3 regions of the Streptomyces sp. NPDC052682 genome follow, and region 1 is predicted to be linked to each of the others. Evidence: riboswitches for the same ligand, from Rfam matches in the RefSeq annotation. Region 1 holds a riboswitch; each other region holds the start of a gene.
What was found. Region 1 has a riboswitch for cyclic di-AMP ahead of AB0K80_RS13465 (LysM peptidoglycan-binding domain-containing M23 family metallopeptidase). Riboswitches for the same ligand answer to the same signal wherever they lie in the genome.
Positions count from the first base shown of each region.

Region 2: it holds a riboswitch for cyclic di-AMP, as region 1 does, so the genes downstream of both, AB0K80_RS14110 (M23 family metallopeptidase) here and AB0K80_RS13465 (LysM peptidoglycan-binding domain-containing M23 family metallopeptidase) in region 1, are expected to answer to the same signal.
Region 3: it holds a riboswitch for cyclic di-AMP, as region 1 does, so the genes downstream of both, AB0K80_RS18195 (transglycosylase family protein) here and AB0K80_RS13465 (LysM peptidoglycan-binding domain-containing M23 family metallopeptidase) in region 1, are expected to answer to the same signal.

Region 1 covers NZ_JBFATS010000007.1:242,106-252,195, reverse strand. Annotated here, with positions in the region: gene AB0K80_RS13475 (SGNH/GDSL hydrolase family protein) at 42-827, opposite strand; gene AB0K80_RS13470 (DUF6250 domain-containing protein) at 973-1,701, opposite strand; gene AB0K80_RS13465 (LysM peptidoglycan-binding domain-containing M23 family metallopeptidase) at 1,903-2,841, opposite strand; cyclic di-AMP (ydaO/yuaA leader) riboswitch at 2,846-3,007, opposite strand; gene AB0K80_RS13460 (alpha-galactosidase) at 3,318-5,390, opposite strand; gene AB0K80_RS13455 (tyrosine-protein phosphatase) at 5,558-6,355, shown strand; gene AB0K80_RS13450 (DUF6126 family protein) at 6,372-6,491, opposite strand; gene AB0K80_RS13445 (XRE family transcriptional regulator) at 6,488-7,111, opposite strand; gene AB0K80_RS13440 (aspartate aminotransferase family protein) at 7,176-8,582, opposite strand; gene dxs (1-deoxy-D-xylulose-5-phosphate synthase) at 8,579-10,090, opposite strand, start outside.
Region 2 covers NZ_JBFATS010000008.1:24,593-34,682, forward strand. Annotated here, with positions in the region: gene AB0K80_RS14100 (PrsW family intramembrane metalloprotease) at 1-921, shown strand, start outside; gene AB0K80_RS14105 (aldo/keto reductase) at 971-1,930, opposite strand; gene AB0K80_RS14110 (M23 family metallopeptidase) at 2,025-3,053, opposite strand; cyclic di-AMP (ydaO/yuaA leader) riboswitch at 3,066-3,227, opposite strand; tRNA gene AB0K80_RS14115 (tRNA-Met) at 3,522-3,595, opposite strand; gene AB0K80_RS14120 (dihydrofolate reductase family protein) at 3,644-4,783, opposite strand; gene AB0K80_RS14125 (MarR family transcriptional regulator) at 4,873-5,388, shown strand; gene ribA (GTP cyclohydrolase II) at 5,514-6,149, shown strand; gene AB0K80_RS14135 (FtsX-like permease family protein) at 6,155-7,351, opposite strand; gene AB0K80_RS14140 (ATP-binding cassette domain-containing protein) at 7,348-8,043, opposite strand; gene AB0K80_RS14145 (hypothetical protein) at 8,095-9,720, opposite strand; gene AB0K80_RS14150 (hypothetical protein) at 9,724-10,090, opposite strand, start outside.
Region 3 covers NZ_JBFATS010000010.1:219,415-229,504, reverse strand. Annotated here, with positions in the region: gene AB0K80_RS18215 (Ppx/GppA phosphatase family protein) at 379-1,320, opposite strand; gene AB0K80_RS18210 (DUF501 domain-containing protein) at 1,317-1,850, opposite strand; gene AB0K80_RS18205 (septum formation initiator family protein) at 1,869-2,345, opposite strand; gene eno (phosphopyruvate hydratase) at 2,464-3,744, opposite strand; gene AB0K80_RS18195 (transglycosylase family protein) at 3,984-4,676, opposite strand; cyclic di-AMP (ydaO/yuaA leader) riboswitch at 4,681-4,849, opposite strand; gene AB0K80_RS18190 (transglycosylase family protein) at 5,037-6,023, opposite strand; gene AB0K80_RS18185 (cytochrome P450) at 6,170-7,480, opposite strand; gene AB0K80_RS18180 (nucleoside triphosphate pyrophosphohydrolase) at 7,477-8,517, opposite strand; gene AB0K80_RS18175 (SurA N-terminal domain-containing protein) at 8,605-9,252, opposite strand; gene AB0K80_RS18170 (protein kinase) at 9,465-10,090, opposite strand, start outside.

The DNA.
Region 1 (10,090 bases):
CCCGCGGCCCACGAAGGGCGCCGCGAGCCCGGCCCCCGCGCTCAGGCCACCGCCGCGATCCGCATCTTGATGTCGTGCGGCGACAACGCTCCCTTGGCCGTCACATGGTCCCCGGAGGACTCCCCGCGCAGCCGTCGCCCGATCCACGGCACCAGGTACTCGCGTGCCCACTGGACGTCGTCCCGCCGGACCTCCAGGGTGCCGCGCGGCGGCAGCGGCGGCCACGGCTGTTCCGGGTCGGCCGGGACCTGAAGGCCGAGGACCTGGCCCGCCCGCAGCGCCACGCGCGTGTGCCCCTCGGGCGACAGGTGCAGCCGGTCGGCGTCCCAGGCCCGGCGGTCCTGGACGCTCCTGAGCGACCACAGGTCGAGCACCGGGCACCCGTACCGGTCGGCGATGGCCCGCACATGCCCGTTGTACGTGGCGATCTTGCCGCGCAGGTGCTTGAGCACGGGCATGCCCCGGGTGTCGAACCCGGTCGTCACCAGGACGGTGCCGGCCGCGGCGGCCAGCGCCGCCACCGCCCGCTCGAACCGCTCGGCCACGTCGTCCGGGTCGGTGCCGGGGCGGAGGATGTCGTTGCCGCCCGCGCAGAACGAGACCAGGTCGGGGGCGAGCTCGACGGCCCTCGGCACCTGCTCCGCCACGATCTGGTCGAGCAGTCTGCCGCGCACCGCGAGGTTGGTGTACTGGAAGTCGCCTTCGGGCCGGCGGTCCGCGAGCAGCACCGCGAACCGGTCGGCCCAGCCGACGAACGCCCCGTCGGGGCCGGGGTCGCCGACGCCCTCGGTGAAGCTGTCCCCCACCGCAACGTACGACCCGATCACTGATCTGCTGTCACTCTTCGAATCGTCTGCCACAGCAGGACATGATTCACCTTCGAATGTGACCTACGCGACCGTAGGCAAGGCTTGACGCGCGGTGAGATAAGCCACTCTCCAAGTGTTCGTCAAGTCCGGAATACGCCCTGTGTCAGGGGTGTTGAGGGCTGGGCCGCCACACCCGGAACCCGGTGACCCGCAAGTGGCTCCACACGGTACGGAAGGCGAAGTGGCCGCCCGTGTAGGGCTGCGGGTCGGTGTAGTCGAAGACGAGCCGGCCGTTGTTCCACCACTGGACCGTCGGCCCGGCGGAGACGATCCGGACCCGGTTGGGCTGGTTCGGCACCAGCAGGGGTTCGGTGTAGTCGAGGAGCAGGGGACGGACACCGGGCTCGCCGACGTACCGGCGCAGCCGGGTGGTGGTGTTGTAGTTCGCCCCGTAGCCGGCGTAGTAGCAGGTCAGCTGGTCGTACTCGGCGAGCGCGCCGCCGCGCGGTGTGGCGAGGAGGTCGTCCGGGGAGCGGACGTCGGTGGCGTTCCAGAAGGTGTTGAGGTCCGAGACGCGGTCGTTGGGCCCGCCCTCGGACACCGCGGTGGCGGTGTACTCCAGGACGTACGGTCCCTCCAGCCGCTCCCGGAACCAGACCGTGGCCCCGCTGGGGACGTCGATGTCGAGGACGCCTCGGGAGGCGGAGACGGTGCCGCCGTCCTGGAGTTCGGTGACCCACTGGCCCAGTCCGTGGCAGAAGTCGTCGTGGGCGAGGAGGCGGCGGGGCCGCGGCCGTCCGTGCGGTGCGGCGTGCGCGGTGCCCGCCGGGGCGAGGGCCCCCAGGGCGGCACCGGCGGCGAGGGCTGCGAACGCTCTGCGGGTGGTCGGCACGGGACACGGCTCCTTCTGGTCGAGGGAGAGGAAGGGAAGCGGGCGGAAAGCAAGCGGACGGAAAGCGCTTGCTCTCGTCGCACCGATCACTGTGTCCCAACCACCCTCGCCTGTCGAGGCGTTCGCGCCCACACACCGAAGGCCGGACCCGGGGATCGGGGTCCGGCCTTCGGCGGCGTGTCAGGCAAGTGGTCGTGCGGGTCAGCCCACGGAGACGCCGTGCGTACGGAGGTAGGCGACCGGGTCCACGTCCGAGCCGTAGTCGGGCGTGGTGCGGATCTCGAAGTGCAGGTGCGGACCCGTGGAGTTGCCGGTGGAGCCCGACAGGCCGACCTGCTGTCCGGCGGTGACGGTCTGGCCGGCCGACACCGAGAGCGAGGACAGGTGGGCGTACTGGGCGTAGTAGCCGTCGTTCAGCTTGATGACGACCTGGTTGCCGTACGCGCCGGCCCAGCCGGCGGAGACGACCGTGCCCGCGCCCACGGCCTTCACGGAGGTGCCGGTCGGGACGACGAAGTCGACGCCGGTGTGGTAACCGCTGGACCACATGCTGCCCGCCACCTTGTAGCCGGTGCCGACCGGGCCGGTCACCGGGGCGGTGAAGCCGGCGGCGCTGGTCGCGGCCTGGACGGCCCGGTCGGCGGTGGTGGTCTTCGCGGCGGCGGGCTTCGCGGCCGACGTCTTCGAGGACGACGCCTTGGAGGACGACGGCTTCGACGACGTGGTCTTGGGCTTGGCCGGGACGGCCGGCTTGCCGGTGCCCGTCGCGGCCTTCTTGCCTATCGACAGCTTCAGGCCGGGGTGGATCAGCGACGGGTCGTCGCCGACGGCCTCGCGGTTGTCGGCGTAGAGCTTCTTCCAGCCACCGCTGACGTGCTGCTCTTCGGCGATCTTGACGAGGTAGTCACCGGCCTTCACGGTGTACGTCCGCACGCCCCCGTCCTTCTTTCCGGCAGCGTTCTGCTGCGCCGCCGGAAGGGACGCGACGGCCTGGTCCGGAGCGGACTGCGGGGTGGCCGCGTGGGCGCCGGCGGCGCCCAGCAGCGGAAGGGCGAGTGCGGCGCCACCGGTTCCGGCGGCGGCGAGGGAACGAGTGAAACGCTGGCTCTTGGGACGGCGGTGCTTACCCTTCGCGGGCATGGCGAATTCCTCTCCGGCGCCTGCGAGGTGAGCTGTCGGGTGCGGACTGGAGATGCCCGGCCGCGCCGAGGCGCGGCTTAACCCCAAGCCTGTTCCGGAGACCGGAACAGGCGTCTTGCCTGTGGGTCCCCCGCTCCTGCCGTACACGGGTCAGTGTGTGCGGGCTCCGGGCGGCGGCAGGATTCGGCGTCCGTCCGGATCGGTGGCGAACGTAAGCGAACAAGATGCGCGGGGACAAGCGTGCGGTTGCCCGTGACGGCGATTCAGGAGAATTCCGCCGCCTTTTGTGGTGACCGTCGGTCGATTAAGGATCTTTTGCTTTCCTCGAATTCCCTTGGAAAGGGCCTTTATTACGTGCACATGGCAACCACACATCGTCACGATTATGACGCTGCTCACGTGCCCCGAGCATTCTGACTCCTTTTCGGGGCACGTCAGGAAGAAGCGGCCTATTCAGACAGTCGACTCGAATCAGGTCATCGCCGTCGCAGCCGGACCACGGTGGCGTCCAGGTCCCCGCGCAGCCCGACCCGCAGCCCGTGGTGCGTCAGCACCGCCCCTCGGTGAATTTCGCCCGTTTCAAGGCATTCGTACGTCGCCGACGGGTCGAGGCCGCGCAGCCGGAGCGCCGGCATCGGCTCGCCGAAGTGCTGTGCCTGGAGCCAGGCCAGGACGACGGTGTCGTCGCCGAGGACGTACTGCACGGCGCTCAGCCCGCCCGCCGGCGGGCGCAGCCGGTACAGGTCGCCGCGCTGCACCACGGGCCGGATCTCCTTGTAGAGCGTCACCCACTCGCGCGCCTCGTCGAGCTCCTCCTGCGACCACTTCGTGAGGTCGCCGCCGACGCCGAGCACCCCGGCCATGGCGCTGACGAACCGGAAGCGCAGCGAGCTCGCCCGGTGGTTGAGCATGGCGTTGGGGCTGTCGGTGACCCAGGCCGCCATGACCCGCGCGGGGTGGATCTGGCTGAAGCCGTGCTGGATGGCGAGCCGGTCGAGCGGGTCGGTGTTGTCCGAGGTCCACACCTGGTCCGTCCGGCCGAGCACCCCGAGGTCGATCCGTCCGCCACCGCCCGAGCAGGACTCGAAGGCGACACCCGGATGCGCCTCGCGCAGCCGGTCCAGCAGGGCGTACAGGGCGCGCACATGGTCCACCCACAGCCGCTGCGGATACGCGTCCTCCGGCCAGCCGGCGTCCGAGAAGCAGCGGTTGAAGTCCCACTTCACATAGTCGATGGGGGCGCTGGACAGCAGCCCGTGGAGCTGGTCCCAGAGGTACTCCTGGACGTCCTCGCGGGCCAGGTTGAGCACCAGCTGGTTGCGGAACTCCGTACGCGCGCGGCCCGGCTGGAACTGCACCCAGTCCGGGTGCGCCCGGTACAGCTCGCTGTCCGGGTTGACCATCTCCGGCTCGACCCAGATGCCGAACTGCATCCCCAGGCCGTGCACATGGTCCGCGAGCGGCTTCAGGCCCTGCGGGAAGCGGTCGGGGTTGGGGGTCCAGTCACCGAGCCCGGCCCGGTCGCTGGTGCGCGCGCCGAACCAGCCGTCGTCGACCACGAACAGCTCCACGCCCATCGCCGCGGCCCGCTCGGCGAGCGCCCGCTGCTGCTCCTCGGAGATGTCGAACTCGGTCGCCTCCCAGGAGTTGAACAGCACCGGCCGGTCCCGGTCGGCGTCCGGGACGACGTACGCCCGCTGGTAGGCGTGCCAGGCGCGGCTGGCCCCGCCGAAGCCCCCGTCGCTCCACAGCCCCGCGAAGACGGGGGTGGTGTACGACTCGCCGGTACGCAGCATCAGCAGGCCCGAGTCGTCGTGCCCGGCGCCGCCGGTGATCTGCACGCGCGCGTCCGGGAGCTGGGCGACGGCGATGCGCCAGGAGCCGGACCAGCCGAGGGCGCAGCCGTAGACCTCGCCGCGCTCCTCGGTGGCGTCGGTTTCGAGGGCGACCCAGGGCAGGTGCTGGTGGCCGGTGTGGCCGCGCCGGCTGCCGATGACCTTCTCGCCGTAGGTCAGCTCGGCGCGGGTCAGCCGGGACTCCGCGCCCCAGCGGCCGTGCAGCTGGGACAGCCGCCAGCCGTCGCGGTCGGGCAGGGTCCAGGTGGCGGAGTCGGCGCGCAGCACCTCGACGTCCTGCCCCTCGTTGGCGAGGGTCACCCAGCGCTCGACCACGTCGTGCCGCATCCGGTAGTGCAGCGTGACGGCGAGGCCGCCGTCCCGGAAGCGGAGCCGCAGCTCCCCGTCGTCGGCACGCTCGTGCCCGTCGTACGTCCACTGGGTGCCGCGCCGTTCGGCCGTGCGCACGGACAGGGCGGGCCGGACGAACCGCGGGCCGCCCTCGACCGGGTACTCCTCGCGCCCGTCGAGCGGGGCCTCGAACGGCCAGTACGCGGGCAGCGGGCGCACGGCGAGCGCCTCGGCGTCGGCCAGCGCGATCCTGGGCCCCCAGTACAGGTGCAGCAGCTCGTCGCGGTCGGTGAGGTGGACGGCGTAACTGCTGGTGGGCCCGGACAGAAGCCAGGTACGCGCGTTTTCGGAGATCTCCAGCATCAGGCCCTCACAGCTTCCAACAGGTCCGATCAAACCCCCACATCATGAGCGGTCACCGGGCCTGGATCAACGTCTGTGAAGAACTCATTGCCCCTGGCAGCCATGTCGTATGGTCGGAAGGTGCCCGCCGGCGAGCCGCGCGGCGGGGTGAGTGGGAGGGAGTCCCCGTGACGCAGCAGGTCCCGTCGACCGAACCCGAGCTGGCAGGAGTGCGCAACTTCCGTGATGTGGGCGGGCTGCCGACCGTGGACGGACGGCGGGTGCGGCACGGGGTGCTGTTCCGCAGCGGCCACCTGGCGCACGCGACCGCCGAGGACGCGGCCTTCCTGGCCTCCCTGGGCCTGCACACGGTCTTCGACTTCCGCAACGCGGCCGACCAGAAGCTCGAGGGCCCGGACGTGGAGCTGCCGGGGGTGCGCAACGTGAACCTGCCGCTCACCGATCCGGCGGACGGCGCCGAGTTCTGGAAGATGGTCCGCGACGGCGACATCGACGAGCTGCGCGCGATCCTCGCGGACGGCAAGGCCGCGGGCCGGATGATCGCCTCCTACCGCACGATCATCAAGGAGCGCACCGCCGAGCACTCCCGGGTACTGCACGCGCTGGCCGAGGGCAGTGTCCCGGCGCTGATGCACTGCGCGGCGGGCAAGGACCGCGCCGGGCTGTCCGTCGCGGTGACGCTGCTCGCCCTGGGCGTGGAGCGGGAGGCGATCCTGGCGGACTACCTGAAGTCCAACGCCAAGCACCGCCGCTACAAGGTGCACCGCAGCAGCAGCTCCGCCTCGGCCTACTCCCCCGAGATCATGGAGCTGCTCAGCCCCCTGTTCGACGCCCGCGCCGAGTACCTGAACGCGGCCTTCGAGACGATCGAGGAGACCTGGGGCGGCGTCGACGCCTACCTGGAGTCCGGCCTCGGGCTCACCCCGCAGACCCGGGAGCGGCTGCGCGAGCGGCTCCTGGACTGAGGCGCCGCGCGGCGGCCTACTTGGCCCCCACCTCGAACAGCAGGTAGACGAAGGCCGCGAACAGGTGGCCGACCGCGATGTACACGATCAGTCGCACCCACAGGCCGCGCGGGAACTTCTCCTCCATGTCCCTCATCGGGCATCTCCAGGGGTCGGGCCCAGGCACAGGGTGGCCGTGGGGCTCTGCAGCAGGGTGTGGACGAACAGCAGCTCGACCCCGTCGGGGTCCTGGGCGGCGATGCGGTGCGGGGTCAGCGAGTCGAAGTGCGCGCTGTCGCCCGGGCCGAGCCGGTGCGCGGTGTCCCCGAGGCGCAGCCGCAACCGCCCCTTGAGCACGTGGAGCCACTCCTCGCCGGGGTGCACGCGCACGATGTCGCCCTGCGAGCCGTACGGGACGTGGACGCGCAGTGCCTGCATCCCGCGCCCGGATGCCCCGGCCTGCCAGTACGTCCAGCCGCCGGCCGTGGTGGGTTCCATGTCGGCGGCGCGCACGACGGCGTCCCGGTCGGTGACCGTCTCGCCGAGCAGCTCGGAGACGGTCGTACCGTAGACGCGGGCGAGCGTGAGCAGCATCGGCAGCGAGGGCTGGCGCTGCCCGGTCTCCAGGCGGGAGAGGTGGGCGGGGGACAGCCCGGCGGCCCGCGCCGCTGCCTCCAGGGTGAGGGAGGCCCTGCGGCGCAGGCCGCGCAGCTGCGGCGCGACGGCGGGCAGGTCGGCGACCGGCTCGCCGGGCGGCTCGGTTCCGGGAGGGGTCATGCCCTCCATTCAGCCCGAGCCTTGCCTCAACGGCAAATTTGTTGCCTGTGAGGCAAAAAAACGGTCAGCGGTTGGCCACCGCCTGCTTGACCAGGGTCTTGCCGAAGTCCCACACCAGCCCGCCGTCGTGGGCGTCGTCCATCACGGCGGTGAAGGCGTCGACGAACCGCTCCACCTCGCGTTCGCCGATGATCAGCGGCGGGATCAGTTTGATCACCTCCATGTGGTCGCCGGAGACCTGGGTGAGGATCCGGTGCCGCTGGAGCAGCGGTACGACCACCATCTGCGCGAACAGTCCCTTGCGCGCGGCCTGGAGCATGGCCCACCGGCTGCGCAGCTTCAGCGACTTCGGCCTGCCGAACTCGATCCCGATCATCAGGCCCCGGCCGCGGACGTCGGCGAGCAGCTCGTACTTCTCGGTGAGCGCCGTCAGCCGGGACTTGAGCAGCTCACCGGTGGCGCGCACACCCGCGACGATCTGCTCGTTCTCCATCACCGACAGCACCGCGAGACCGGCCGCCATGGCCTGCGCGTTGGCGCCGAAGCTCGCCGAGTGCACCAGCACCCGGTCCATCGAGGAGTAGACCTTCTTGAAGATCCAGTCCCGGCCGAGGGTGGCGCCCACCGGCACATAGCCACCGGAGAGGGCCTTGGCCACGCACACCAGGTCGGGCTCGACCCCGTCCTCGTGCTGGTAGGCGTAGAAGTCGCCGGTGCGGCCGAGCCCGGTCTGCACCTCGTCGGCGATGAGCAGCGCCTTGTGCCGGCGCAGCAGCTCCTGGGCGGCACGCAGATAGCCGGGCGGGGCCTCGTGGACGCCCTTGCCCTGGATCGGCTCCACGATCAGGGCGGCCACGTCGCCCTTCCTCAGCTCCCGCTCCAGCGCGTCGAGATCGCCGAGCGGGACGGGGGTGTCGGGCAGCAGCGGGGCGAAGCCGTCGCGGAAGCCGGGCTCGCCGTTGACGGACAGCGAGCCGGTGGTCAGGCCGTGGAAGGCGTGCGCGCAGTAGAGGATCCTGGGCTTGCCGGTGGCGTACCGGGCGAACTTCAGGGCGCCCTCGACGGCCTCCGTGCCGCTGTTGCCGAAGAACACCCGGTCCAGGTGGGGGCTGTGCGCGAGCAGTTTCTCGGCGAGCAGGCCGGGCAGCGGCGGGCAGTCGAACCGGGTGAGGTCGGCGAGCGAGGCGTCCAGGACGTCGTGCAGCGCCTTGCGGACGACGGGGTGGTGGCGGCCCAGCCCCATCACCCCGAACCCGGCGAGCATGTCGAGGTAGTCGTTGCCGTCCGCGTCGAAGAAGTAAGCGCCCTCGGCGTGCTCGTAGACCTTGTCGAAGCCGATGGTGTGCAGCATCCGGGGCAGCTGGTGGTTGAGGTACCGGGCGTGCAGCGCGTAGCGTTCGCCGCCACGCTCGGCCAGCAGCGTGCCGAGGTCGAACTCCCCGGTCCCGGCTGCGGGTTCGGCGGTGGTCATCCCTGGTTCTCCTTGGACAGCTCTTCCTTGACGGCCAGGCTCGCGCTGATCCGTCCGGCGACCTCCACGGGGGTGAGGCCGATGTCGGCGAGCACCTCGGCGCGCTTGGCGTGCGCGAGGAACTGTTCCGGTATGCCGAACCGCCGTACGGGCACGTCCACGTCGGCGTCGCCCAGGGCGAGCGCCACCGCCGAACCGACGCCGGCGGCGCGGCTGTTGTCCTCGACGACGGCGACCATCCGGTGCTCGGCGGCCAGGCCCGGCAGCGCCGGGTCGACGGGCTTGACCCAGCGCGGGTCGACGACGGTGCAGCCGACGCCGCGGGCCGCGAGCAGTTCGGCGGCCCGGAGGCAGACCGGCGCCATGACACCGACGGCGACGAGCAGCACGTCCGGCTGCCCGGACCGGGACAGCACGTCCATACCGCCCACCCGGTCGACGGCCGGTACCGACGGCCCGACGGACTCCTTGGGGAACCGCACCAGGGTCGGCGCGTCGTCCACGGCGACCGCCTCCCGCAGCTGGGCACGGAGCTGGTCGGCGTCGCGCGGCGCGGCGATCCTGAGGCCGGGCACGACCTGCAGGACGGACATGTCCCACATGCCGTTGTGGGAGGCGCCGTCGACGCCGGTGACACCGGCCCGGTCCAGGACGAAGGTCACCCCGCAGCGGTGCAGGGCGACGTCCATCAGCAGTTGGTCGAAGGCGCGGTTGAGGAAGGTGGCGTAGACGGCGACGACCGGGTGCAGTCCGCCGGTCGCCAGGCCCGCCGCGGACACGGCCGCGTGCTGCTCGGCGATGCCGACGTCCCACACCCGGTCCGGGAAGCGTTCCGCGAACTTTCCGAGGCCGACCGGATGCAGCATGGCGGCGGTTATCGCCACCACGTCCTCGCGCTCCTCACCGATCCGCACGATCTCGTCGCCGAACACGGAGGTCCACGACGGGGCGCCCGCGGGCGTGAGGGGCGCGCAGGTCAGCGGGTCCATCACCCCCACGGTGTGGAAGTGGTCCTCCTCGTGGGCGAGGGCAGGCTCGTAGCCCCGGCCCTTGACCGTCAGGCAGTGCACGAGCACGGGTCCGTGGAAGCGCTTGGCGCGCCGCAGCGCCGACTCCACGGCCCCGATGTCGTGGCCGTCGATCGGCCCGAGGTACTTCAGGCCCAGGTCCTCGAACAGGCCCTGCGGGGCGAAGGCGTCCTTGAAGCCCTTCTTGGCGCCGTGCAGTGCCTCGTAGACGGTGGTGCCGATGACGGGGGTGCGCTGGAGCACCTCCTTGCCCCAGGCCAGCACCCGCTCGTAGCCGTCGGTGGTGCGCAGGGTCGCGAGGTGGTTGGCGAGGCCGCCGATGGTCGGGGCGTAGGAGCGTTCGTTGTCGTTGACGACGATGATCAGCGGCCGGTCCTTGGCGGCCGCGATGTTGTTCAGCGCCTCCCAGGCCATGCCGCCGGTCAGGGCCCCGTCGCCGACGACCGCGACGACGTGGCCCCTGTCCCCCTGCACCTGGCG
Region 2 (10,090 bases), on a different contig from region 1:
GCGCCCGTCGTCGAGGAGTCCGCGAAGGCCGCCGCCGTCTTACTGGTCTTCCTCTTCCGCAGGCGCGACTTCACGGGGATCCTGGACGGCGTGGTGATAGCCGGCGTCACCGCGACCGGTTTCGCGTTCACCGAGAACATCCTCTACCTGGGCAACGCCTTCGGCACCGACCAGCTCACCGGCGACCGCGGCATCGCCTCCGTCACGGCGGCGACCTTCTTCGTACGGATCGTGATGTCGCCGTTCGCCCACCCGCTCTTCACCGTCCTGACGGGCATCGGCTTCGGCATCGCCGCCCTGGCGACGCAGCGGCAGCGGGTACGCCGCCTGCTCCTGCCGCTCGGCGGCCTGCTGCTCGCGATGGCCCTGCACGCGCTGTGGAACGGCTCCTCCACGCTCGGCGAGTACGGCTTCTTCGCCGTGTACGCGGCGTTCATGGTGCCCACGTTCGGCGTGCTGACCTGGCTGGTGATCTGGACGCGGCAGCGCGAACTGAGGACCGTACGGGAGGAACTGCCCGCCTACGCGGTGGCCGGGTGGCTGGGGCCGGCCGAACCGTTCGCGCTGGGCTCGATGCGGGCCCGGCGGATCGCCCGGCAGTACGCCCGCCACCACGCCGGACGGCAGGCGGCCCGCACGGTGGCGCGGTACGAGGCGTATGCCACCTCGCTGGCGTTCCTGCGCCACCGCGCGCGGCGCGGCCGGGCGGACGCCGGTTTCGCCGTACGGGAGCGGGAGCTGCTTCAGGAGCTGTGGCGGCGCCGTGACCTGGCCCGCCCGGCCCTGGAGCACGCGGCCAGGGCCACCGCCCCGCCGGTGCCGGTGATCACACCGCCCTGGCCGGTGTACGGGCTGTACGGCGCCGCCGGGTACGGCCACCCGGCGGCACCGTACCCGGCGTACAACCCGTACCGGACCTGAGCGAAAGCCCCTACCGGTGCCGAGCGGAGGAGGACGAGGGCGACAGGGCTCAGGCCGACGCCCGCGTGAGACTGTCCACCTCTGCGTCCGTCAGCCGCAGGCCGGCCACCCCGAGCAGGGCGGGGAGCTGCTCCACGGTCCGCGCGGAGGCGATCGGCGCGGCCACCGTCGGCTGGGCCGCCAGCCACGCCAGGGCGACGGTCGCGACGGGCACCTCGTGGGCCGCGGCGATCTCGTCCAGGACCGGCAGGACGCGCCGGCCCCGCTCCGTCTCCAGGTACTTGCCGGCGCCGCCCGCCCGCGCGCTGTCCACCGTCGTAGCGGGCCGGTACTTGCCGGTGAGGAAGCCGGAGGCGAGCGCGTAGTACGGCACGGCCGCCAGGCCGGAGCGCTCGGCGACGTCGCGCAGTTCACCCTCGTAGGTGTCGCGCGAGACGAGGTTGTAGTGGGGCTGCAGCGCCACGTACCGGGCGAGGCCCTCGCGGTCGGAGAACTCCAGGGACGCCTTGAGCCGCTCCGCCGAGATGTTGGAGGCGGCGATGTAGCGCACCTTGCCCGCCTTCACCAGGTCGTCCAGCGCGCCGATGATCTCCTCGACGGGCACCTCGGGCTGGTCGAAGTGGGTGTAGTACAGGTCGATGTAGTCGGTGCCGAGGCGGCGCAGGGAGGCGTCGGCGGCGGCCTTGATGTTCGCGGCGGACAGGCCCTGGTACCGGGGGTGCTGGCTGACCTTGGTGGCGATGACGACGTCGGAGCGGTTGCCGCGCGCGGCGAGCCACCTGCCGATGATCGTCTCGGACTCGCCGCCCTGGTTGCCGTCGACCCACGCCGAGTACACGTCGGCCGTGTCGACGAAGTTGCCGCCGGCGGCCGTGTAGGCGTCCAGAACCGCGAAGGAGGTGGCCTCGTCGGCGGTCCAGCCGAAGACGTTGCCCCCGAGAGCGAGCGGGAAGACCTCGAGGTCGGAACTGCCGAGCTTGCGAAGCGAAGGGGTGGTGTTCGACGTCATGTCCGTCGTCAACGACCCGGCCGGACCCGCCCATTCCACGCGTCCGGCCAAGGGTTCGTAAACTCCCGGGCGTTGCCCGATCCCCCGGCGGGGCTCAGACGTTGAGGCCCTTGCCGCGCAGCCACGCCATCGGATCGACGCCGTTCGCGGAACCGTCCGGGTGGACCTCCAGGTGGAGGTGGGCCCCGGTGACGTTGCCGGTGGCGCCGACGCGGCCGATCACATCACCGGTGTTGACCTTCTGGCCGACGCTGACGTTGATGGAGGACTGGTGGCAGAACCACAGCTCCGTACCGTCGTCGAGGGTCAGGATCGTGCGGTAACCGTACGAACCGGCCCAGCCGGCCTCGGTGATGGTGCCGCTGTGCACGGCCTTGATGAGGGTGCCGGTGGGCGCGGCGAAGTCGAGGCCGGTGTGGTAGCCGGAGGACCAGTAGGCGCCGGCCTGGCCGAAGGTGGAGGTGATGGTGTACGAGGAGGTCGGCAGCGTGTACTGCTTGGCCAGCTCGGCCAGGCGCTCGGCCTCGGCCTTCTTGCGGGCTTCTTCCTCCGCCTTCTCCTTGGCCGCGGCGGCCTTGGCCTCGGCCTCCTTCTGCGCCTTCTCGGCGGCCTCCTGAGCGGCCTTCTCGGCGGCGGCCGCGGCCTCGGCGGCGGCCTTGCTCTCGACCTGGGCCTGCTGCCGCTCGGCCTGCGCCATGATCCGGGCGCGCAGCACCTCACCGGCGTCGGCGGCGCCCTGCTCGGTGTCGGCGGAGGTCGTGCCGATGCTGCTGAGCGGGGTGGCGGAGCCCTCGGGGGTGTCGTCGTCCGAGATCAGGGAACCCACGGAGGACAGGTCCGGCATGGAGATCGACACCGGCGGCTTGCCGGTCTGCGCGCTGGCCATGCCGCCCGCGCCGACGGCCGCTATGACACCGACGCCGAGGACGGTGGAGCTGCGGGCGAGCCCGCCGCGCTGCTTGGTGACGCGATGCCGGCCGCGTACGGGACGGATGGACTCCTCGGTGGGGTTCCACTCCTGGAACGGGCCCTCGTCGACGCTGGGGCCGCCGTAGCCGAAGGTGTCGGTCTCGCGCCGGCTCGGCGCGTACGGGGCCGCGGGGGCAGGCCGGTTGGACGCCACGTAGGCGTACTCCTTTCCTTCCGTCTCCGCCTACCGGGTTAGCTGACGGGTTCGGAGCGGGAAGGTCTCCTACGCGCGTATACCGGCCGGCCGTGCCGGCACGGCGGTATCCGCGTGATTCACCCCATGGTGGTGGTTCCCCGGTTCCCTTGCGGGATTCGGCGCGTGCGCACGGAGCCGCCTTCTGTGACGGCTGGGACGACCGCGCTGCGTTATCGAACGTTAATAGAGGTGAGGTGGTGATTCCAAGCGGTTCCGCTTGATCGTTAGCGAATTTCCCGGGGACTTACCTGTCATCACCGGCGATAATCGGGCGAGTTGACCACACCTCGCGTGACTGACGGGGCTTGACGGACCGTCAACTGCCGTGCGGAGCGGGACAGTGCGGTCACACCGCGTGACGCTGCCGCCCCGGCTCGGGAACGACTCAGGGCCGGAACTCGATGAGTTCCGGCCCTGAGCCTTCAGTAGCGGGGACAGGATTTGAACCTGCGACCTCTGGGTTATGAGCCCAGCGAGCTACCGAGCTGCTCCACCCCGCGTCGGTATGACACCAGTGTACGCCATGTTCGGGACAGCCCGCACACACGTCACCGCCCGCCGCCGATCAGGTGCCGGTTGGGGGCTTTGGCCCGCTCCTCGTGCTCCGCCAGGACGACGACGTCCGCACCGGCCGCCGCCAGCAGTCCGCTGCCGTCCGCGCCCGCCACGAAGGTGTCCGGCTCCCGCCACGCCGTGACCACCCGCCGTACGCCCGCCGCCAGGATCAGCCGGGCACAGGGCAGCGGCCGGGAGGACCGGCGGGCGCAGGGTTCCAGGCTGCTGTAGACGGTGGCGGTCGCCAGGCGCGGGTCGTCCGGGCCGGTCTTCGCCAGCGCGGCCTCCTCCGCGTGCACGACGGGGTCGCCGCCCTCGCGGGAGTACCCCCGGGCCAGTTCCGTACCGTCGGCCGCCACCACCACCGCCCCCACGCTGAACGCGGTGTCCGAGGGCGGGCAGCGCTCGGCCAGTTCGCAGGCCAGGGCGAGCCAGTGGTGGTCCGCGGCCGAGGGCAGCGGGCCGGTGCCCGGGGCGGTCGGCCGGTAGCGCATGAGGACGACGTCGCCGATCGCGCGGGTCTCCAGCAGCCGCAGCCGGCCGCCCTGGTAGGAGCCCGGGCCGAAGAGGCGGGGCGCGGCCGGATCGCCCACGAAGAGCGGGGCGAGGACGAGCTGGAGTTCGTCGGCGAGGCCCTGGGTGAGGAGCTGGGTGTGGATCTGCCCGCCGCCCTCGACCATGAGCCGCCGTACGCCGCGCACGTCGTGCAGGTGGGTGAGCAGGCGCCGCCAGTCGAGGCCGCTGCCGAGCGGCACGACGTCGGCGGTGATGCCGAGGGCGCGGGCCCGTTCGGCGCCCCGGTCGGTCGTGTAGAGGACCTTCTCGCCCCCGGTGTGCCAGAACTGTGCCGCCGGGTCCAGGTCCCCGGAGCCGCTGACCGTGACCTTCAGGGGGTACTCGGGCCTGCCCTCGGCCAGGCGGGCGGCGCGCCGCCCGGGCGCGTTGACCAGCAGCCGGGGGTTGTCGGCGCGGATGGTGCCGGCGCCGACCAGGATCGCGTCGACGGACGCCCGCACCTCGTCGACCCGGTCGAAGTCGGCGGGGCTGGACAGCAGCAGGCGCTCAGGGCCGGTGTCGTCCAGGTAGCCGTCGAGGGAGACGGCGGCGGACAGCAGGACGTACGGGTGGGGCATCGGCGCGCTCCTCGCAGCCGGACCCGGGAGCCGTGCGGCGGGTCCTGGTGGGTCTTGGTTCAAGTTTGAAGCAAACCTACACTGGCGGCATGACGACCCGCTGGCTCTCCCCTGCCGAGCAGCGCGCCTGGCGCGCGTACCTCGCCGCCACCCTGCTCGTGGAGGACGCGATCGACCGGCAGCTCCAGCAGGACGCCGGCATGCCGCACCTGTACTACTCCATCCTGGCCACCCTCTCGGAAACCCCGGAGCGGCGGCTGCGCATGACCGACCTCGCCGAGCGGCTGAAGATCACGCGGACCCGGCTGACGTACGCCGTGACGCGCCTGGAGAAGGACGGCCTGGTACGGCGGGAGGCGTGCCGGTGGGACAAGCGGGGCAGCATCGCCGTGCTGACCGACGCGGGCCTGGCGGTGCTGGAGCGCGCGGCTCCCGGGCACGTCGAGACCGTACGGGCCTCCCTCTTCGACCACCTCAGCGAGGAGCAGGTCGGGCAGCTGGAGGAGATCTGCGGCGAGGTGGCACGGGCGCTGCAGGAGGACGCGACGCGGCCGGCGTCCGACGACGTGCCGTGGCGCCGCCGCTCGTCGCCGCCCTGCTCATGACGCTGTGAGATGCCCCTCATCATGCGGCTGAATAGCCAGTTGCTTCAAATTTAAAGCATGCAGTAGAGTCCCGGGCCATGTCCTGCTTCAAATCTGAAGCACTGGAACGGAACCCGGAGGCCCGCATGCCCGAGATCCCCGCCGCCACCCCGCGCGCCCGTGTCCGGGTCCCGCTGCGCTTCCACGACGGCTACCGCGTCGACGCGGACCTGGTCACCTTCCACGGGCTGGTGGACGGCCGGGAGCACCTGGCCGTCGTCCTGGGCGACCCCGGCCCGGTGCCGCTGGTACGGCTGCACTCCGAGTGCCTGACCGGGGACGTGTTCGGCTCGGCGCGCTGCGACTGCGGCCCGCAGCTGCGCGAGGCGGTCGAGCGCATCACCGACCGCGGCGGGGTCCTGCTCTACCTCCGCCAGGAGGGCCGCGGCATCGGCCTCTACAACAAGCTCGACGCGTACGCCCTCCAGGACCAGGGGCTCGACACGTACGAGGCGAACGCGGCCCTGGGCCTGCCCGAGGACGCCCGCGACTACACGGCTGCGGCCCAGATGCTGGGGGCCCTGGGCATCCGCGAACTGGACCTGCTCTCCAACAACCCCGACAAGGCCGACCAGTTGCGCGCCCTGGACGTCACGGTCCGCGACCGCGTCCCGACGGGTGTCTTCACGACCGCGCACAACGTCCGTTACCTGCGGGCGAAGGTGCTGCAGACCCAGCACACGCTGCCGCTGGCGGCGCTGACGGAACTGTCGGCGGGCTGAGCCGCTCACAGGTGCGCCCGTGCCGTGAGATAAGGGTCCTGGCGTAGCACGTCCCGACTGCCGAGCAGCGTACCCGCGGCCAGGCCGGCGGCGGGCAACAACAACGCGGCGGCGGCCCAGCCGGGCCCTGGCAGGGCGTCCATGCGCCTGATGGGCAGCCCGAGCACACCGCTGAGCGGACCGGCCAGAGCGGTGGACAGCCCCATACCGACGGCCAGCCCGGCCGTCCCCGCCACTCCGCCGGTCAGAAGGGCCTCACCGAGCAGGATCCGGCGCAGGTCGGCACGGCCGGAGCCGAGGATCCGCAGCACAGCGAACTGCCCGACCCGGGCCCGCGCGCTGTCGGCGGCCCGGACGGCACCGAGTCCGACGGCGGCCAGGGCCAGGACCAGGACACCGATGCGCGCCGCCAGATCGACGGCACCGAACAGACCCGGCAGGTGGCGGACCCGGTCGGACACGGGCGAGGCGGAGAAACCGTCGTCCTGCAACGCCTTCGTGACGGCGGCCACGTGCTTCTGGTGCTCGACCTCGACGACAGCGGACCGCGCGCCCTCGGTGCTCCGGTACCTCTCGGGATCCAGCCCGGCCCGTGCCGCGGCCAGCAACGCGGCGGTGTCCTCCGCGAGATAGGCCACACCTGGGCCATCGGCCTGCCAACTCGGGTCGTACACCGCGGCGATCCTCAGTCTGATCACGTCGGTGGTACCTGCCCCGGCGCCCGTCGCCCTGGTGTAACCGAAGGCGACCGTCCGGCCGAGCAGCGGCGTGAAGTCGGTGCCCTGGGCGGCGGCGGGCAGGACGACCTCGTCACGGCGCGGCTCCGTGGGGAGTGTGCCCCGGGTGACGGGCAGGTCGTCGCCCGGTGTCAGGGTGCGGGCGGCCAGGTCGTACGTGCCGTCCTCCTCGGCGTAGAGCACGGAGGCGTAGTCGGCGACGACCCGTCGGACACCCGGCACGTTCTCGACGTCTCGCAGGGCCGAACTGGTCAGCGAGCGGACGGACGTGTCGCCCTCGAAGGAGGACAGTTCGATCTGGGTGAGCCCACCCGCCCCGAGGACGTCCCGCTCCACGGCCCCGGCGGCACCGGCCACCACCCCGGCGGATGTGGCCAGCAGCGCGGCCAGCGCGGTGAGCGCGGGCAACGCCCTGCGCAGGGAACGCCCGTCGCGCTTCCAGGTGTACAGGCACCATCGGCTCACAGTGAGCCCTCCCCACGAGCGGTCTCCGTACGGGCGGGGGACAACACGCCCGCGTCGAGCACGTAGCGCTGCTCGCAGGTCCCGGCGACCGAGGGGTCGTGGGTGACGAGCAGAACGGCGGCGCCCTGTCCGGCGCAGGAACGCAAAGCGCTCACGACCGAGTGCGCACTGTCCGGGTCCAGGCCGGAGGTCGGTTCGTCGGCCAGGACGAGCACCGGCTGCTTCACCGCCGCCCGGGCGACGGCGACACGCTGCCGCTGGCCGCCGGAGAGTTCGGTCACCGGACGGTTCGCCAGATCGGCCATGCCGAGGTCGCCGAGCAGGTCGCGGGCCGCCGTCCGGTGCCGCGCGAGTCGGGGACCGAAGGCGGAGGCGACGTTCTCCCAGGCGTTGAGGAACGGCAGGAGCCCAAGATCCTGCAGCACGATGCCGATGTGGCGCCGGCGCAGAAGGTCCCGGTCCGCCGGAGGCAGCGCGCGGGTGTCCGTGCCCTTGATGTACAGGGACCCCTCGGCCGGCGAGAGGATCAGGCCGAGCAGGGCGAGCAGAGTGCTCTTGCCCGAGCCGGACGGGCCTTCGACGGCAGCCGTGGTTCCCGCCCCGAGGGCGATGTCCACACGGGTCAGGCCACCGCCGGAGGCGTAGCGGAAGGCCAGCCCCTCGGCGACGACGGGTGGCGAGAGGGTGTTCACGAGAATCAGGGGTCCTTCTCGGGCTGTGGGCGGCAGGGGCGGCTCTGGGGATCAGGCCAGGAGGTAATAGGCGGCGCGGGTGGCCTCCGCGGAGGCGGCACCACCGGGCGAGGCGGCATACAGGTCCGGGTACGTCCCGTCCCGGTAGGGCTCGAGCAGGCCGGGCAGGTCCTTCCAGAGCGACTGCGGAACGCTCTGGTCGGAGACGAGGGCCGCCTGCACCGCGTCGGAGGCGGTCGGCAGATCCCCGTCCCGCAGGGCCCGACGGGCCTGCGCGACGAGGTCGGTGCCCTCGGTGAGCCGCCGTACGTGGGCCTCGCACCCGGCTTCGGCGAGGACCGCCACGATGCGAAGTGAACGGGGTGACAGCGCCGTGCCCTTCTCCTCGGGCAACGCCACGGAGGTACGGAGGCAGCCCCAGCCGAACTCGGCCCGCGCCGCCATGACGCCGTACCAACGGCGCTGGTTCTCCGTGGTCAGGCGTGTCGGTGCCGTCAGCCCGGCGGCCTCCTTGACGCCCTTATCAGCCTGCGGTCCGCACGCCAGCCCCAGGCGGTGGCACGTCATGGCGAGCGGGATCCGGTCGGACGGATCGAGTGCCGGGTCCGAGGCCAACTGCGTCAACCGGCGCTTCAGCCAGTCCGGTGCCTTGTCCCGCTGCGCGTCGGCGGTCAGAGCACGTGCGGCGTCATAGGTGGCGGTGAGCGAGCCCAACTGGGCCGGAGACTTGGCGACCAGGCCGTCGGGGCGGATGCTGCTCACCGGAGCCGGAAGCCGCGCCGGTGACGACCCGGCCGGGTCCGCGAGGAGCAGCGCACGTCGGACCACCCAGCGCGTCTGGGGATCGGACTCTCCCAGGGCAGGCAGCAGACAGGAGCGCGTTCGCTCGGTCGGACGGCCGCGTAACAGGGCCAGGGCGGCCCGCTGGAGGGGGTCGAGCCCCGCGCAGTCGTCCCTCAGGTGCCCCTCGGCGTCACGCAGGGCACGCGTGGGCCGGACACGCACCCCGACCGCCCGCAAGGCGTCGACGGCGTACAGCACCGGCACCGGTTCGGCGATGCGCGCGGCGTCCGCCGCGAGACGGTCCCGGGCGTCGGCAGGGACCTTGCCGGCTCGGCCCAGGCAGGTCAGCGTGTGAAGGAAGGCGGCCCGCGTGGCGAGCGAGGTCGCCTTGTCGTCCTCCTGGTCCGGTCGGCGCAGATAGGCGAGCGCCTCTTCCTCGGCCCGCTGCCGTACCCCGGCCCGCTCCAGGACGGCTGCCGCTTCGGGTGACACGGACGCCTTGGCCCCCGCCAGTGCGAGACACACGTAGTGGGCCCGCCAGGCGGGGGTGTCCAGGAGATCGGTGCGGACGAGGCCGGCCAGGGCCGTGGGACGGATCTCGGGTACCGGTGGCTTTGACGGGTGCCCCGTGACGAGCGTGGCCTCCAGCCGGCCGTACGCCGTCGGATACAGCGCGGGGTCCCGGCCGGCGTCGACGCGGCTTGCCCGTACCAGGTCGTTCGCGCCGCGCAGACCGCCGAGTTGCTCACCGAGGTCACTGCCCGGCCGGCCGGGCCGGTCCACCGCGCCGCCGCCGAACATCAGTGCGCCCAGTCCGGCCGCGGCGACCGCCACCGCCACGGCTGTGAGGCCGCGACGGCGGTGACTGGGGCGTACGGCAAGGAGAGGATTCATCGATCAGTCGTTCACACAGGCCGAAGCGAAGCCCTTGACACCGGACTTGAAGGCACCGCCGTCCGAGCAGGTGGTGATGCTCGTGTTGAGCGAGCCTCCCGGATCTGCGATGCCGCTGATGTCCGCGATCCAGGTGTTCTTGTTGGTCCAGCTGACCTGACGCGTGTTCTCACTGACCTGCGTGCCACTCGGGCTCAGGGCGAGAGTTGCCTGCCAGCCGTTGGCTTTCACGGTCGCCGTGTTGCTGATCTTGCTGACCTTGTACTTGGCGCCGCCCTTCGTGGTCTTGGTGGACGTCCTGAAGGAACACTTGTCGGCGTACGCGTTGCACTGCCAGGCGTTGGCCTCGACCTTCGCTCCCGTACCGGGC
Region 3 (10,090 bases), on a different contig from region 1:
TCCCGCGCTCACGTGACGCAGGTCATGGCGGCGAACGGGAACCGGGGCGCGGCGCCGGCCGTTGTCAATGCCGCGTGAGCTGCCTCTCTGGGCCGAAGGACCCTCCGTGAGGGGGCCGTTCGGCCTCTTGACGCCCCCGGCCGGGGACCCCCTCCCCGCACCGTTCTGAACGCGTTCAAGGGCCCGTTGACCCCCCGGACGGGTCAACGGGAACGCTTTCGTCGTCCTGCCGGGCCCAATTCCTTGTGAAGAACTTCACGAACTTTTCCGGCGGGGTGGCGCGGACAGGTCCGGGGACCCCCGCCACGCTCGCTCAAACGGGCGTCCGGGCCGCTCAGGCGGGGGCCGGGGCGGGGGTCACACGCAGGCGTCAGACCGTCAGGCGAGGGACCAGGCGATGCCGTCGAGGATGTCGTGTTCGCTCACCACGACCTCCTCCGCGCCGATCCGCTCCATGATCGCCAGCAGTACCAGGGCGCCCGCGCCGATCACGTCGACCCGGCCGGGGTGCATCGACGGGATCGCCGCGCGCTCGGCGTGGGTGGAGTGGAGCAGGCGGTGCGTGATCTCGCGGACCCGGTCGTGGGAGACACGGGAGTGGTGGATGGCCGCCGAGTCGTACGCGGGCAGATCCTGCGCGATCGCCGAGACCGTGGTGACCGAACCGGCCAGGCCCACCAGAGTGCGCGCCTCGCGCAGCGGCACGGTCTGTTCGGCGAGGTCGAGGGCGGCCTCGATGTCGGCCCGCATAGCGGCGATCTGCTCCGGCGACGGCGGGTCGGAGACCACCCCGTCGCGGACCAGGTGCCGCTCGGTCATACGGACGCAGCCGACGTCGACGGATCGGGCGGCACGCACGTGGTCGTCGCCGACGACGAACTCCGTCGAACCGCCGCCGATGTCCACGACCAGGAACGGGCGGTGCAGGTCCGCCCGGCCCGTCAGCTCCCTGGTGGCGCCGGTGAAGGAGAACTCGGCCTCCTGGTCGCCGGTGATGACCTCCGGCTCGACGCCCAGGATGTCCAGCACCCCGCGCACGAACACGTCGCGGTTCTCGGCGTCCCGGGAGGCGGAGGTCGCCACGAAGCGCAGCCGCTGCGCGCCGAGCTCCTTGACGGCCCGGGCGTACTCGCGGCAGGCCGCGAAGGTCCGCTCCAGCGCCTCGGGCGCCAGACGCCCGGTCCGGTCCACGCCCTGGCCGAGCCGGACGATCGTCATACGGCGGTCCAGGTCCACCAGCTCACCGGTGGCCGGGTCCGCGTCGGCGACGAGGAGGCGGATGGAGTTCGTCCCGCAGTCGATGGCGGCGACCCTGCTCACGTGCCGTCCTCCTCGTCCGTGGCGGTCACGCACGGGCCCTTGCGCCACCACTCCGGCAGCATCGCCAGGGCCTCGTCCCCGAGCGGGTTGACGCCGGGGCCGGCGGCGAGGGAGTGGGCGACCAGCACGTGCAGGCACTTCACGCGGTCCGGCATGCCGCCCGCGCTCGGGAAGCCCTGGAGCTCCTCGATCTCGTCGCGGCGCCGGACGTAGTCCTCGTGCGCGGCGCGGTACGCGGCGGCCAGCTCCGGGTCGGAGGCGAGCCGCTGCGTCATCTCCTTCATCACACCGTTGGCCTCCAGCGTGCCGATCGCCGAGGAGGCCCGCGGGCACGTCAGGTAGTACAGCGTCGGGAACGGCGTCCCGTCGGGCAGCCGCGGGGCGGTCTCCACCACGTCCGGCTGCCCGCAGGGGCAGCGGTGCGCGATGGCGCGCAGCCCGCGCGGGGGCCGCCCGAGCTGCTGCTTGAAGGCCTCCACGTCCGCGTCGGTGGGCTCGGTGCGCTCGGTGGTCGGCGGGGGCGTGTCCATATGTGTCTTTCTACGGTCTCACTGGTCGGCGGCGTCGGACTGGTCGACCCCGTCCCAGACATTGGCGTACCAGGGGCGGTTGCCCGCCCCGAGGTCGGCGCGGGACTGCTTGGCCGCGCCCGGGTCGATCACGACGTAGCCGGTCTCGCCGGGCATGACGTAGTGCAGCCGCTTGCGGATCTGCTGCTCGGCGTACGCGTCGTCCTGCCAGCGTGCCTTGAGATCGCGCAGTTGCTCGACCCGCTTGCGGGCCTGCTCCTGCTCACGCTGGACGTCGGCGATCTCGGCGCGCTGGGAGACGTACTGCCGCATCGGGTAGGCGAGCGCCACGATCAGCGAGCACAGCACCAGGGCGAGCAGCGCGGCCCGGCCGGTCAGCCGGGAGCGGCGGGCCTGGCGCCGGGTCTGCGAGCGGTAGACCCGGGCCGCCGTCTGCTCCCCGATCAGCCGGATCCTGGTCGCGGTGGAGAAACGGTCCCGGTCCTTGACCGCCATGGTTCCCCGCCTCCCGTTCAGATGTCTGGCCTGTCATACGCGCGTACGTCCCCGGACACGGTACGGGACCGAGTACGGGGACGTACGTGCGACTGGCTCAGCCTTGACCCGGTGAGGGTCAGCCCTTGAAGCGGGGGAAGGCCGAGCGGCCCGCGTACACCGCGGCGTCGTCGAGGATCTCCTCGATGCGCAGCAGCTGGTTGTACTTGGCGACGCGCTCGGAGCGGGCCGGGGCACCGGTCTTGATCTGGCCGCAGTTGGTGGCGACGGCCAGGTCGGCGATGGTGACGTCCTCGGTCTCGCCGGAGCGGTGCGACATCATGCACTTGTAGCCGTTGCGCTGGGCCAGCTCGACGGCGTCCAGGGTCTCGGTCAGGGAGCCGATCTGGTTGACCTTGACCAGCAGGGCGTTGCCGGCGCCCTCCTCGATGCCGCGCTGGAGGCGCTCGGGGTTGGTGACGAACAGGTCGTCGCCGACGAGCTGGACCTTGTCACCGAGCTTGGCGGTGATGTCCTTCCAGCCCTCCCAGTCCTCCTCGCTCAGCGGGTCCTCGATGGAGACGAGCGGGTAGGCGTCGACGAGCTCGGCGTAGTAGGCGGTCATCTCCTCGGCGGTGCGCTCCTTGCCCTCGAAGACGTAGCGCCCGTCCTTGTGGAACTCGGTGGCGGCCACGTCCAGGGCGAGGGCGATCTGCTCGCCGGGGGTGTAGCCGGCCTCCTTGATCGCCTCGAGGATGAGGTCGAGGGCCTCGCGGTTGGAGCCGAGGTTCGGGGCGAAGCCGCCCTCGTCGCCGAGGCCGGTGGACAGGCCCTTGGACTTCAGGACCTTCTTCAGGGTGTGGTAGACCTCGGCGCCCCAGCGCAGGGCCTCGGAGAAGGACTCCGCGCCGATCGGGGCGATCATGAACTCCTGGATGTCCACGTTGGAGTCGGCGTGCGCGCCGCCGTTCAGGATGTTCATCATCGGCACCGGCAGCAGGTGCGCGTTGGGACCGCCCAGGTAGCGGAAGAGCGGCAGGTCGCTGGCCTCGGAGGCGGCGTGGGCGACGGCGAGCGAGACCCCGAGGATGGCGTTGGCGCCGAGCGAGCCCTTGTTGTCGGTGGCGTCCAGGTCGAACATGGCCTGGTCGATCAGGCGCTGCTCGGTGGCGTCGTAGCCGACCAGCTCCGGGCCGATCTGCTCGATGACGGCGAGGACGGCCTTCTCGACGCCCTTGCCCTGGTAGCGGTTGGGGTCACCGTCGCGGAGCTCGATGGCCTCGAAGGCGCCCGTGGAGGCGCCGGACGGGACGGCGGCACGACCCGTGCTGCCGTCGTCGAGGCCGACCTCGACCTCGACCGTGGGATTGCCTCGGGAGTCCAGGATTTCCCGGGCTACGACGACGTCGATGGACGGCACGAGCATCTCCTTCTTGGGATGTGACGCGGGTTGGCAGTGCCGCGGGGGCTCTGCGAGACGAGCCTAACCGGCCGGGGGCGATCGGCCAGCCGGTCACCCACCCCTTGGACAGAACTGAGCGTAAATTGTTTCCGAACGGAACAAAGGAGCGCCGAGCGCCACAGATGTGCCGCCGGACATGACCCCGCCCCGGCGCGTACGGGGGAACACGCACCGGGGCGGGGAGCAGGGCAGGCCGATCAGCTCAGGTGCAGCTGCTGGCCCGGGTAGATGAGGTTGGCGTCCTCGATGATGTCCTTGTTCAGCTGGTAGAGCTTCTCCCAGCCGCCCTTGACGTCGTGCTGCGCGGCGATCGAGCTCAGGGTGTCGCCCTTGACGACCTTGTACTCGCCGTCGCCCTTCTTGACCTTCTTGCCGGTCGGGGTGGTGACCGTCTTCTGGCTCTGGGTCTTCGGGGTCTGGGTCTGGGCCGGGCGCTCGGTGGAGCGGGAGGCCGTCTGCTGCTCGCTCTGGCGGGTCTCGGTGGAGCCGGAGCTCTGCGCCGAGCCGCCGTTGTACGAGGCGCCGGACAGGTTCTTGCCGCAGACCGGCCAGGCACCCTTGCCCTGGCTCGCGAGGACCTTCTCGGCGATCTGGATCTGCTGGGCCTTGGTGGCCTTGTCGGCGGTGGAGGCGTACTGCGTGCCGCCGTACGCGGCCCAGGTGGAGGCGGAGAACTGCAGACCGCCGTAGTAGCCGTTGCCGGTGTTGATGGACCAGTTGCCGCCGGACTCGCACTGGGCGACGGCGTCCCACTCGGACTCGGTGGCGGCGGAGGCGGTGCCGGCGGCCATCAGCGGCGCGGCCACGGCGGCGCCGGTGACACCGGCCAGGGCGACGGCGCGAACGGCCTTGGACGGACGGCGGTGCTTGCCCTTGCTGGAAAACAGCATGGATGGATCCCCTCACCGACGCCTGCGAGGTGAGCTGTCGGGTTCGGGCCGGTTGAGTTGCCCGGCCGGGTCCCTTGCGGGACTCGGCTTCACCCCTAGCCGGATCCAGCCTCATGTGCTGGGCCCGGCGCCTACCTTGGGTCCCCCGCTCCTGCCCGCGGCGCTTGACGCGACGACTGTTCCCGGGCTGCCACTGGCAGGATTCGGCGTTGCGGCAGCCGGGGCTCGCGGTGGCGAGCGGTCACGACCGTAGCCAGGTGATCCGCGGAATTTCAAAGACGATCAGGGCTTCTGAGATCTATCTCTCATCACGCTTACATGGGACATTAACCGCGAACCGCGAGGGAAACTGCCGCCCTTTCAGGGGTTCTTCTGCCCCGGTTCGACCCCTATGGCAAGCGTCTGACCGGGGAGGATGAGGTCGGGGTCGGCGCCGACGGTGCGCTCGTTGGCCGCGTAGAGCGCGTGCCATCCGCCGCCGAGGTCAAGGGAGTCGGCGATGGACGACAGACTGTCGCCGGTACGCACGGTGTACGAGCCGTCCACCGCGTCCCGCGCGGCCGCGTCCCCGCGCGAGGCGTGCCGTCCCCCCTCCCCGGCCGTACTGCCGGGCGCCGGGGTCTCCTCGGCGCTGGGGCCGCGGTGCCGGCCGGTGCCGGCCGGGGCGGCCTCCGCGTCCGTGCCGGCCAGGGCCGAAGGACCGCCCGCGCGGCTCGAGTTGCCCGAGTCGCCGGAGTGCGAGGTGTCCGCGGAGGAGCCGTCGATGTGCGGCGCGTCGCCCTCCGTGCCTGACGGGGCGTCGGAGGAGGTGGAGGGCGCCGGCGCGTCCGGCGACGCAGAGTCCGGCGACGCCGAGGAACGGAACGACTCGGAAGAGTCGGACAAACCCGATGAGTCTCGCGAGTCGGATGATTCCGCGGCCTTCGGCGAGGAGTCGCCGGCCACGCCCGTGTCGATGTCGGCCGAGGCCGAGTCCTTGTCCAGGCCCGCGAGCAGACCGCAGGTGCGCCAGACGCCGACCCCCTCGTCGGCGAGGACTCTCTCGGCGACGGCTATCTGCTGGTTACGGCTGGCCAGGTCCGGGCTGGCCGCGTAGTCGAGGCCGCCGTGCTTCTCCCAGTCCTCCTGGGACAGTTGCAGGCCGCCGTACAGGCCGTTGCCGCTGTTCTGGCTCCAGGCGCCGCCGGTCTCGCAGTCCGCGACCCGGTCCCAGGTCGTCCCGTCGGCCGCGCTCGCGCCGGTGGCTCCGAGGAGCGGGATCGCGATGGCGGAACCGGTCACTCCGGCCGCGACGAGGAGAGCCGGAGCCTGACGGGGGCGACGGTGACGACCGTTCCCGGAGAGCATACGGAGACCTTTCACGAGACAGCACTGACCCGCGTGGCGGCCGTGACGGGGGCCGCCGCGCTGATGGGTGAACGTATCGGCAGACGATCACCCATCACAAGTTCGTTCCGCGCAGATCACGTGAAGATCACAGTGTTGAGCGTGTGTCACCTTTGCGCAGCGTGCGCCCCTTGCCCCACCGGCGTGAACGCCACCGGCAGGGTGCGCAGTCCCCGCATGATGAGCCCGCCGCGCCAGCGCAGTTCGGACGGGTCCGCCGCGAGCCGCAGGTCGGGGAGGCGGGTGAGGAGGGTGGCGAGCGCGGTCTGGCCCTCCAGGCGGGCGAGCGGGGCGCCGAGGCAGTAGTGGATGCCGTGGCCGTACCCGAGGTGCTGGTTGTCGCGCCGGGACAGGTCCAGCACGTCCGGGTCGGCGAAGCGGTCCGGGTCGCGGTCGGCGGCGGCCAGGACCACGAGGACGGGGTCGCCGGGGGCGATGTCCTGCCCGCCGATGGTCAGCGGCTGGGTGGCGAACCGCCAGGTGGCCAGCTCCACGGGCCCGTCGAAGCGCAGGAGTTCCTCCACACCGGTCTCCAGCAGCTCGCGCTCGCCGGCGGCGAGGGACTTCTGCAGCCGGTCCCGCTGCCCGGGGTGGGTGAGCAGGGCGTAGGTGCCGTTCCCGATGAGGTTGACGGTCGTCTCGAAGCCGGCGAACAGCAGGATGAAGGCCATCGCCGCGGCTTCGTTCTCGGTGAGGTGCTCGCCGTGGTCGGAGGCGCGGATGAGGCCCGAGATGAGGTCCTCACCGGGGGCCGGCTCGGGCGGCAGCGCCGCACGCTTGCGGTGGATGAGGTCGGCGAGGTACCCGCGCATCTTCTTCACCGACCGCGCGACCCCGCCCCTCGGGCCGCCCTGGTGACGGATCATCATCCCCGCCCAGTCCCGGAAGTCGTCCTGGTCCTCGCGCGGGACGCCGAGCAGGTCGCAGATGGCGTGGATGGGCAGCGGGAAGGCGAACTCGTGGATCAGGTCGGCCTCTCCCCGGGCGGCGAACCCGTCGATGAGGCGGTCGGTCAGCTCCTGCACCCGGGGCGCGAACTCGGCGACGCGGCGCGGTGTGAACGCCTTGCTGACCAGCCGCCGCAGCCGGGTGTGGTCCGGCGGGTCGATGTTGAGCAGGTGCGTCATCAACTCGGCCTTGCGCTCCCCGGGGATCCCGGTCTTGCCCTTGGCGTGCGCGGGCTCGTCGTGATGCGCCGGGTTCTTGGACAGCCGGTTGTCGGCGAGCGCCTGCCTGGCGTCGGCGTACCGGGTGACCAGCCAGGCCTCGACACCGCTGGGCAGCCGGGTGCGGTGCACGGGGGCGTGCTCGCGCAGCCAGGCGTACGCCGGGTACGGGTCGGTGGCGAACTCCCAGGTGAACAGCTCCGGGGGTTCGGGCTGCGGGCTGTCCGGGGTGGGCCGGGGCCGGTCGGTCACGTGTCCTGCGCTCCGCCCTGCTGCCCGGCCGGGTCCGTCCGCCGGGCCGTCTCCGTCTGCCTGATCGCGTCGCGGTACGCCCGGGCCGCCGCCCGCAGTGCCGCCTCCGGGTCCACGCCCTGCGCCTCGGCCCGGACCGCCAGTTCCAGCAGTTCGTAGCCGATGCCCTCGGTCCTGGGCAGCGGCACGTCGAGTCCCGCCGTGCGCACCCGGGAGGCCAGTTTGGCGGCGAGCGCCAGGCCCGGCTGGCCGAGCGGGATGCCCTCGGTGACGGAGGTGCGCTGCTTCTCGGCGGCCTTGGTACGCAGCCAGTGCTCCTTGACCTCCTCGGGGGTGGTCGCCGTCGCGTCGCCGAAGACGTGCGGGTGGCGGTGGATGAGCTTGGCGACGATGCCGCCGGCGACGTCGTCGACGGAGAAGGGTTCCTCGGGGTGCTCCTCGGCGATCCGGGCGTGGAAGACGACCTGGAGCAGCACGTCGCCGAGTTCCTCGCGCAGCTCCTCGCGGTCGCCGTCCTCGATCGCCTCGACGAGCTCGTACGCCTCCTCGATGCCGTACTTCGCCAGGCCCTGGTGGGTCTGCTGGGAGGACCAGGGGCACTCGGCGCGGATGCGGTCCATGACCTGCACCAGGTCGAGGAGGCGGGCGCCCGGCAGGTCGTAGGAGGCGGGCAGCAGCTCCAGCTCGGGCATGCGGACCCGGCCGGAGCCGGCCAGCCGCGCCAGGCCGTCGGTGAGGGCCGGCTCGCCCTCGCCGGTCGCGACGAGCACCACCGTGCGGCCGCCTGCGCAGGCGCGGACCAGGTCCTCGGCCGTCGGGGACGCTTGGTCGACCGCTATGCCCGCCTCGCGCAGATACGGCAGCTGCGGATGGGCCGCGTCCGCGCACAGCACCCGGTCGGCCGCGTGCAGGGCCTGCCAGGCGGGCCAGGACAGCAGGCCGGGGGCGACCCGGTGGCTGGTGGTGAGCAGGACGATCCGGCCGGGGGCGGTGTCCGGGCCGGCGCCGGGGGTGGCTTCGGGGCTGGTTGCGTTCACGATTCGAAGCTAACCCACGGCGCCGACAGGGCGATCAGTTGTCCACAGGCCGCGATGCCCGGCGGCGGCCGACCGGCCGGGCGCCTGCTACGCGGTGCGCTCCGCCTGTGCCGCCGAGACGTCCTTCACCCACGGTGTCCTGGCGTCGGCGCGGCTGCTCTTCTCGACGTCCCAGGTGCCGTAGCGCGGGTTGAGCTCGACGTCCAGTTTCGCGGAGGCCTTGGACAGGGCCTTCCAGAAGTCGGGGCGGCTGGTGTCGGTGCCGAGCTTCTCGGCGAGCTTCTGGGCCTCGAGCTGGAGGCGGAGGTTCTCCTCGAGGCGCTGCGGCGGGATGCCGTACCGCTGGAGCCAGGCCGCCTGGAGCGCCTTGGCCCCGCCGGCCTGCTGCTCGAGGCCGGACCGCATCCGCTGGATCTCGCGGCGGGTGACGCTCACGCCCGCGTCCTGGGCGGCCTGGTGCAGCACCCGGTCGAGGACCATGGTGTGCAGGGTGTCGCGGGTCAGGGTGCCGGTCCTGGCGATGACCTGCTGGTACTGGGCGTCGCCGCGCACGGCCGCCCGCTGCGCCGCGCGGACCTCGTCGACCCGCGCCTCCAGCTGGGACACGCTGATCCGCTGACCGCCGACGACGGCCGCCGCACCCGGGTGCGCGTCGTTGCCGCAGGCGGTCAGGAGGGGCGCCGCGGCGGCGATCGCGGCGGAGAGGAGGAGCGCGGTGCGACGGCGGCGGTGCAAGGAGACCTCCCGGTGGAGATTGTGCGACGGTGCACAAAGTCTTGCGGTGATCGATGGTAGGCAGTGGCCCAGCTCTGGCCAACCCATTCGACCAACGATTCACCGCGACTTCCCGCACCGCCGCGCCCGTCCCTGCGGCCAGGGAGGTCTGCGCGGCGACACCGGCCCCGCGTGCCAGAGCCCGCGACGCCGGAACGATCCAGACGACAGGCCTAGCCGCGTACCTGCCCCAGCCACTGCAACGTCCGCCGTACCTCGGCGGCCTGCGGGTGCCCGGGGCCGTGCGTGCGCTCCACGTCGTGCAGCAGGCGGGCCAGGGTGTCGTGGGCGGCGGCGCGGTCGCCCAGGGCGAGCAGGAGGTGGCCGATGCGACGGCGGACGTCGTACGCCAGTTCGGGGTCGCCCGCCGCGACGTACTGGTTCTCGTAGTACGGCAGCAGCGCGCGGTACTCGGCGAGCGCCGCCGCCGGTTCGCCGAGCTGCTCCAGGCACTGGGCGGCCTCGTAGCGGAACCGCAGGGACTGCGGGTCGGCCTGCCCGGCCTCGGCGGCGCGTTCGTCGGCGAGGCGGCGCAGTTCGGGCAGCGCGCGCCGGTACTGCCCGTCGTCCAGGAGCGTGGCGGCGTACTGCTTGCGCAGCGTGCGCACGACCGGGGAGTGCTCGCCGTGCTGCTCGGCGGCGACGGGCAGGATCGCGCCGAGGATGTCCACGGCCTGGGTGATGCGGCCCTCGCCGAGCAGCCGCTTGACCTCGTCGACGGCCCGGGCGATGTCCGGTTTCCCGGCGGCCTGCGGCACCGGGGCGGGCTGGGGCGGCGCGGGCTGGGGCGCGGGGGTGC